DNA from 2 places in the Hafnia sp. CBA7124 genome. Region 1 is predicted to be linked to the other one. Evidence: predicted binding sites of a transcription regulator. Region 1 holds the regulator's gene; the other holds the start of a gene.
What was found. Region 1 encodes CRP, which controls carbon source genes, mostly activating them, when cyclic AMP is high. Its sites were predicted from a motif close to ATGTGANNNNNNTCACAT; they were not measured.
Positions count from the first base shown of each region.

Region 2: the regulator CRP is predicted to act here: its motif matches at 2,113-2,130, upstream of CPY98_RS10555 (arabinose ABC transporter substrate-binding protein).

Region 1 covers NZ_AP017469.1:4,175,880-4,180,095, forward strand. Annotated here, with positions in the region: gene CPY98_RS18995 (MFS transporter) at 1-406, opposite strand, end outside; gene CPY98_RS19000 (LysR substrate-binding domain-containing protein) at 598-1,509, shown strand; gene CPY98_RS19005 (OsmC family protein) at 1,515-1,922, opposite strand; gene crp (cAMP-activated global transcriptional regulator CRP) at 2,252-2,884, shown strand; gene CPY98_RS19015 (YccS/YhfK family putative transporter) at 2,928-4,216, shown strand, end outside.
Region 2 covers NZ_AP017469.1:2,297,533-2,301,748, reverse strand. Annotated here, with positions in the region: gene araA (L-arabinose isomerase) at 1-296, opposite strand, end outside; gene CPY98_RS10560 (ribulokinase) at 323-1,999, opposite strand; gene CPY98_RS10555 (arabinose ABC transporter substrate-binding protein) at 2,397-3,377, shown strand; gene araG (L-arabinose ABC transporter ATP-binding protein AraG) at 3,491-4,216, shown strand, end outside.

The DNA.
Region 1 (4,216 bases):
ACTGCGCAAAAGTGCGCTGTTCAACGGTGAAATTTGCCGTCACCGCTTTCGCACAGGAGGTCGGATAGCCCGCATGTCCCATTCCCGCCAGAAAACGAAACGTCAGCAATAAACCAAAAGTGAGCCCCAGCCAGCCGAAGCACATGGCAAACCCACCCAGCAGAAAGAGTGAGCTACACAAGACTTTTTTGAATCCAAAGCGATCGTTCAGCCAACCGGCGGGGATCTGAAAAATGGAATAGGCGAGAAAAAAAACGCCGGTGATATAGCCTAATTGCTCAGGCTGGAGGGAAAACTCCCGCTCGATAGGCAACAGAGCAAACCCCACCACGGTTTTGTCGATATAAACGATTGCGTAGCCGATAAACAATAAGAAAATCATCAATGAACGGCGCTGAAATTGCATAGCCAAACTCCTCGCTGAACGGCGTCAACCCTGACAGAGGCTCAAACGCATAGGGGTGCTTATGTGATGTGCATCACTTTCTTTTTATTAACTGCGCGCCAGATGGCATTGATGAAAATATCGTCTTTACCCACACCGTGTAAGATGTCATTTTTTTTGGGGTGATGCTTTTTATTGATAGGGGAAGCGCGGTGAAATATCTGCCAAAAATTCAGCAGCTAAAAACGTTTCAGGAAGTGATTCGTCGAGGAAGTATTCGCGCCGCCGCGCGCGCGTTAAACCAGTCACAGCCTGCAATAAGCAGAGCGATCAAAGAATTGGAACATACGCTGAATACGCAGCTTATCTTGCGTGGAGCTAAAGGAATGATGCTGACTGAAACAGGAAGCGCGTTTGCGGCACGCTCGCAGCTTATTTTGGAAGAATTACAGCGAGCGGCAGATGAAATTGAGCAGATAAGCCAATATTCTCAAGGTTCAGTGTCTGTAGGCTTTTCATCGCTGATTGCGCTAACCGTGTTTCCTCAGGCCGCTGATACCTTTAAGTCTCAGTTTCCACAGGCCAATATACACGCCAAAGAAGCGCAGCTCTCGACGCTTCTACCGGCCTTGCGTGAAGGGCGACTCGATTTTGCCATCGGCACGCTAACAGTCGAAACTACGCCAATAGATCTGGTACGTGAGCCGCTATTTGAATCGCCCTTTTGCATTATCGCTCACCGCGACAACCCATTTTCTCAGGCTAAATCGTTAGAAGAGCTGAAGCACGCAAAATGGCTGATACCTGAAACCGATATGGGCTACTACCAGCAGCTAGAATCAGCCATGGGGAATTTTTACCACCAGCTTAGTCAATCACCGATCCGAACGGACTCCGTGGTGTGCGGATTAAGCATGGTGCAACAGGCACAATACCTCACCATCGTGGCCCGGGCGATGCGGGAACCGCTGGGATTAGGCAATACGCTCTGTGCATTGCCTATCGACGATTTACCCACCGCCCAGTATTGCGTGTTCTATTCACAAAAATCGCCGCTGACCTTAACGGCGCGGCGATTCTTGGATTTATTACGTTGGGAATGCCAAAACTATGCTTGGGAGTAAAAACGTTACTCAACCACGATAGTTTCAAAGCTGTGAGTAATATTCACCGCTTGACCCAACATCAGCGCTACCGAGCAATACTTCTCGGCCGATAAGGCGACTGCGCGTTCAACGGCTTTATCAGTCAGTCCTTTGCCGGTAACCACGAAATGCAGATTGATGTGAGTAAACAAACGAGGGGCTTCTTCGCGGCGCTCAGAGGTTAATTTTACTTCACAGTCGCGCACGTCCAGTCGCCCTTTCTGTAAAATAGAAACCACGTCAATCGCGCTGCATCCACCCGCAGACATCAGCACCATTTCCATTGGGCTTGGTGCTTTATCGCCAGCGTTTCCATCCATAAGAATTTGATGCCCTGAAGCGGATTCACCCAGAAAAGTCATCCCTTCAACCCATTTCACTCGTGCCTGCATGTTTATCACCCCTTTGGTTAAATTTTGGCATCAGACTACGCTTTCTATAAAAAACAGGCAATCAGAGGCCTCACTTCTTGATGCTGAAGCGAGACAACACAAGACACCTGCACAAAGCTGTGCTACAAACTATGCCGAAATGGATCTTTATGGATTGAAACGGGTATAGATCAATAACTCTAGGAAATAATTACCTTAGCCTATTACTCTATATCTCGATTATGAAGTGCTATACAAGTTAATAAGCAAAGCCCCGTGCCACGATAAGCACACTGTCAGGATCAGTATCCCGATATTAGGGCAGCGATAACAACAGAGGATAATAGCGAATGGTTCTCGGCAAACCGCAAACAGACCCGACTCTTGAATGGTTCTTGTCTCATTGCCATATCCACAAGTATCCGTCCAAAAGTACCCTGATCCACCAAGGTGAAAAGGCTGAAACCCTGTACTACATCGTTAAGGGCTCCGTTGCTGTATTGATTAAAGATGAAGAAGGCAAAGAAATGATCCTTTCTTATCTCAATCAGGGCGATTTCATTGGTGAACTAGGCTTATTTGAGGAAGGGCAAGAACGTAGCGCCTGGGTTCGTGCAAAAACCGCCTGTGAAGTGGCTGAAATTTCTTACAAGAAGTTCCGCCAGCTCATTCAGGTCAATCCAGATATTCTGATGCGCCTGTCTGCTCAGATGGCTAGCCGTTTACAGGTTACCTCTGAAAAAGTCGGCAACCTTGCATTCTTGGACGTAACCGGTCGTATCGCTCAGACCCTGCTGAATCTGGCCAAACAGCCAGATGCCATGACTCATCCAGATGGTATGCAGATCAAGATCACTCGTCAGGAAATTGGCCAGATCGTTGGCTGCTCCCGTGAAACCGTTGGTCGTATTCTGAAGATGCTGGAAGATCAAAATCTGATCTCCGCACACGGAAAAACCATCGTCGTTTACGGCACTCGCTGATAGATGACGCCCGTGTAGCCCTGCTGCACGGGTTTCTTTAGCTATGTGGCGGCGGTTCATCTACCACCCGGAAGTCAACTACGCACTGCGTCAAACGCTGGTGCTGTGTCTTCCTGTGCTATTCGGCCTGTTGATAGGTAATCTACAACTTGGGCTGATGTTCTCTTTAGTTCCCGCCTGCTGCAATATCGCCGGGCTCGATACTCCGCATAAACGCTTTATTAAACGATTAGTCGTTGGCGGCAGCTTATTTGCCTTCAGCAGTTTTCTGCTACAGCAATGCTTACTCTGGCAAATTCCCCTACCGCTGATCATGCTCGGTTTAGCCTTGTTGCTTGGCGTTAACGGTGAAATTAGCCCGCTACACGCACGGCTTATGCCTGCCGCGCTGGTTGCCTCTATTTTTACCCTGAGCATGGCGGGAAGCGTACCGATCTGGCATGGGCCACTGCTGTATATTGTCGGCACTATTTGGTATGGCGCTTTCACCTGGTTTTGGTTTCTGCTGTGGAAAGGGCAACCGATCCGCGAGAACCTCAGCCAGCTCTACGTTCAGCTTGGCGACTACATGGAAGCCAAATACAGCCTGCTAACTCAGCATATCGATCCTGAAACCGCGCTGCCTCCGTTGCTACAACGCCAGCAAAAAGTGATGGATCTTATTGCTCAGATCTATCAGCAAATGCACATGCTATCGTTGGTGCATAATCCTGAATACAAACGCCTGCTGCGCTATTTTCAGGTCGCATTAGACTTGCAAGAACACATCACCGTTAGCCTGTCTCAGCCTGATGAAGTGCAGAAGCTGGTCGAAAAAAGTCAGGCCGAGGCGATATTACGCCGCAATGCTCAGGTCATTACCGAGCGACTTAAAACGGTTGCCGACGATATTTTGTATCACCGTTATCCCCAACATTTCTCGATGGATAATGAGCTATCGGCGCTAGAAAAACTGTCTAATCAGCACCCAGATAACCCCGTTGGCAAATTCTGTTATTATCATTTTAGCCGTGTGGCTCGCCTGCTAGAGCGCCAACGCCCACTATATCAACGCAATCTGATGTCCACTCAGCAGCGGCTTCCCTTCTGGCCTGCGCTGCGCGCCTATCTTTCGTTGAAGTCGGTAGCACTGCGCAACGCCGCACGATTAGGTATTACGCTGGCTGCGGGCAGTAGCCTCGGCATGTTATTCCATCTGCCAAAGCCCTATTGGGTTTTGCTGACCATCATGTTGGTGATTCAGAATGGCTATAACGCGACGCGCGTTAGGATCCAGCACCGTGCGCTAGGCACCTTTGTTGGGTTAATTGTTGCCGCAGGACTACTGCAGCT
Region 2 (4,216 bases), 1.9 Mb from region 1:
AATGGTTTTTCTAGGCGGCGTAGCCCGTTGATCCACATTTTTGCTGGAGAAAACGTGTGTAGCCAGACGAGCAGGCCAAGACAGTTGTCCTGATAGTTCGCGTCGCGGCACAGCGCAGTAATTTCATCGGGCGTAGTCGCTAACGGTTTTTGCACCAGTTTGACCGGTAAACCCACTTGATTAAGATGGGCGACCACTTTTTCGGCCTGCTCCTTTACCTGCTGTAACGTACGCTGACCGTATAAATGCTGGCTACCGATAACGAACCAAACTTCGTTTTGTTGGAACTGTTGCATGATGACTCCGTAAATTCTAAATGGAATTAATGTTTGACGGCGGCGTAGCAGGGCTCAGCGCTCTGACACCACTGCTGGTAACGTTCATAAAGCTGTTGGAAACGCGCCACGCGCTCGGGGTTAGGGTGTAACGTGCGCTCAACTTGGCTGGCCATGTTCTGCTGGGCGGTGGCGATATCGGGATAGGTGCCTGCGGCGACGGCGGCAAAAATTGCGGCACCTAACGCACAGCACTGATCGGAGGCCACGATTTGCACCGGGCGATTCATCACATCGCAGCATACCTGCATGATCACCGGTGATTTACGTGCGATCCCGCCGAGTGTCAGGACGTTTTCCACCGGTACGCCCTGATGTTCAAAGCATTCCATGATGGCGCGGGCGCCAAAGGCCGTCGCGGCAATAAACCCGCCGAACAGTGCTGGCGCATCAGTTCCTAAATTAAGATCGGCGATTACGCCTTTCAGACGCTGATTGGCAAAAGGCGTACGGCGGCCATTGAACCAGTCCAAAACGACGGGGAGGTGATTAAGATGCGGCGCTTTGGCCCACTCTTCAGTGAGCGCTGGCAACAAGTTTTTTATGGTGTTTGCTAGCTGTGGTTCCAGTTCTGGATGCTGTTTGGCGACCTGATGCAACGGCCAAGTCAGCAAACGGCTGAACCAAGCATACATATCGCCAAACGCCGACTGGCCGGCCTCTAGCCCGATATAGCCTGGGATCACGCTGCCATCAACTTGTCCGCAAATGCCAGCAATGGTGCGATCGCCGATTAACTGTTGTTCGGCAATCAGAATGTCGCAGGTAGAAGTGCCAATCACTTTTACCAACGTATACGGCTGTGCACCCGCACCGACGGCGCCCATATGGCAGTCAAAAGCGCCGCCGGAGAGAACAACATCGGTAGAGAGGCCTAGGCGCTGCGCCCATTCATCGCTTAATTTCCCCACGGGAAGATCGGCGGTGTAGGTTTCGCTAAACAGAGGCTGTTGCAGGTTTTCGCTGAGGCAAGGATCGAGCGCTTCAAGAAATTCGCGTGGAGCAACACCGCCCCATGATGGATGCCAAAGGGCTTTGTGTCCGGTGCTGCAACGGCCACGCTTTAACTGATGCGGCTGCTGTTTACCGCACAACAGCGCAGGCACCCAGTCGCAAAGTTCAATCCAAGAGGCTGCGGACTGACGTACCGCGCGATCTTGACGGCTGATATGCAGAATTTTCGCCCAGAACCACTCAGACGAATACACGCCGCCGATATAGCGCGTGTAGTCAGGGAACGAACCGTTGCGGCATAGTCGGTTGATTTCCTCAGCTTCTTCGATAGCGGTATGGTCTTTCCACAACACAAACATCGCATTCGGGTTATTGGCAAATTCCGGCAGTAATGCCAGCACATCGCCGTCATCATTAATCGGCGCTGGCGTTGAGCCGGTGGAATCGACACCGATCCCGACCACCGCAGCACGTTGTTCCGCACTCATTCTTGCTACCACAGCTTTGATCGCCTTTTCGAGCGATTCAATATAGTCGAGCGGATGGTGGCGAAATTGGTTGGCGGGCGCATCGCAAAACAGTCCTTGTTTCCAGCGCGGATAGTAGACGACTTCGGTATCTAACTCCTGACCGGTCACACAATCTACGGCGAGCGAACGCACCGAGTCACTACCAAAATCCAGCCCGATTGCAATGGGGTTCACGCGCATTCCCTATCTCCTGTTATATAGATTTCACTGCTAACCAACATAGGAAATAGGCCCCCTTTAGCGTGAGGATGGCTTAGCTACATGTATGTATTTTTCAGCTACGACTTGCTTTTATGTGACCCGCATCAAAAGTTTTGAATGTTATTGAATTGCTAAATATATGCACAAAATGGCTGTATTTTTCTGGTGTGATTTTGCTCTCTATTTGTTCTTTAATTAGCCGCTACAACTTAGCCCGTCCTACACAACGACCTTACATTGCAGCGTGATATCAATATGTTTGGTATCTGCTGCGCTAAACCCCCTAAATTCGTACACCTAGCTTTGCGTCGTTAAACAGCATGGTCTGTATGACAAATCTGCTACATAAGAATGACGAAATTGGAGAGTTAGAAATATGCATAAATTCACTAAGGCTTTGGCTGCCATTGGACTGGCTGCCGTTATGTCACAATCCGCTATGGCCGAGAACATGAAACTCGGTTTCTTGGTTAAGCAACCGGAAGAACCTTGGTTCCAAACGGAATGGGCATTTGCCGATAAAGCCGGAAAGGATTTGGGATTCGACGTGATTAAAATTGCCGTTCCCGACGGTGAGAAAACGTTAAACGCGATTGATAGCCTCGCTGCCAGCGGTGCTAAAGGCTTTGTCATTTGTACTCCCGATCCCAAGTTAGGCCCTGCGATTATCGCTAAGGCGCGTAGCTACGATTTAAAAGTCATCGCCGTCGACGATCAGTTTGTGAATGCCAAAGGCAAGCCGATGGAAAATGTGCCATTGGTGATGATGGCGGCCAGTGAAATTGGCGCGCGCCAAGGGCAAGAGCTGTGGAAAGAGATGAACAAGCGCGGCTGGAAAGTCGATGAAACTGGGGTGATGGCGATTACCGCCGATGAACTGGATACCGCACGTCGCCGTACCACAGGCTCAATGGATGCATTAAAAGCGGCGGGCTTCCCTGAAAAACAAATCTACAAGGTGCCAACCAAGTCGAATGATATTCCCGGCGCGTTTGACGCGGCCAACTCCATGTTAGTTCAGTATCCGAAAGTCAAAAACTGGCTGATCGTTGGCATGAATGACAACACCGTTCTTGGCGGCGTGCGCGCAACGGAAGGCCAAGGATTTAAAGCCGATAACGTCATCGGTATTGGTATCAACGGCGTCGATGCGGTTAGCGAACTTTCTAAAGCCAACCCAACGGGCTTCTACGGTTCTCTGTTACCAAGCCCCGATATCCATGGCTACAAGAGCATCCAGATGCTGAATGATTGGGTGACGAAAGACGTTGAGCCCGCCAAGTTCACGGCGGTGACCGACGTGGTGCTGATCACGCGTGATAACTTCAAAGAAGAGCTGAAAAAGAAAGGGTTATAGCGGCAGTCTTCATTTTAAAGTGAAACGGATCTCGTACTTCGAGGGCGAGATCCTATCAATTCATGACTTTAGCCAACTGTTGCTTTGGTCGCAGGCTGGCAAGGAGAGGGTTTATGACCTCCAACGTACCCTATTTGGAATTCCGTCATATCGGGAAAACATTTCCTGGGGTGAAGGCGCTGGATGACATCAGTTTTAGCTGCCAAGCCGGTCAGATCCATGCCCTGATGGGCGAAAACGGCGCGGGAAAATCAACGTTGCTGAAAATTCTCAGCGGCAGCTATACGCCGACGCAGGGTGAAATTGTGCTTAAAGGCGAGTCGGTTCAATTCAATAAAACCACCGATGCGCTAGATGCTGGCGTGGCCATTATTTACCAAGAGCTGCATTTAGTGCCTGAAATGACGGTGGCTGAAAATATTTATCTGGGCCAGTTACCGGCTAAAAAAGGCTTCGTGAATAATTCACTGCTGAATTACGAAAGCCGTTTGCAGCTTGAACATTTAGGGTTGGATATTGATCCGCAAACGCCGCTGAAATATCTCTCCATCGGTCAGTGGCAGATGGTTGAGATCGCTAAGGCACTGGCACGAAATGCCAAAGTGATTGCTTTTGATGAACCCACCAGTTCGCTGTCGTCGCGGGAAATAGAACAGCTATTTCGCGTGATCCGCGAACTTCGGGCGGAAGGGCGCGTGATTATCTATGTGTCACATCGCATGGAAGAGATCTTCGCATTGAGCGATGCCATTACGGTGTTTAAAGACGGCAAATATGTAAAAACGTTTGTCGACATGCAGCAGGTCAATCATGAGTCGTTGGTTCAGGCCATGGTGGGA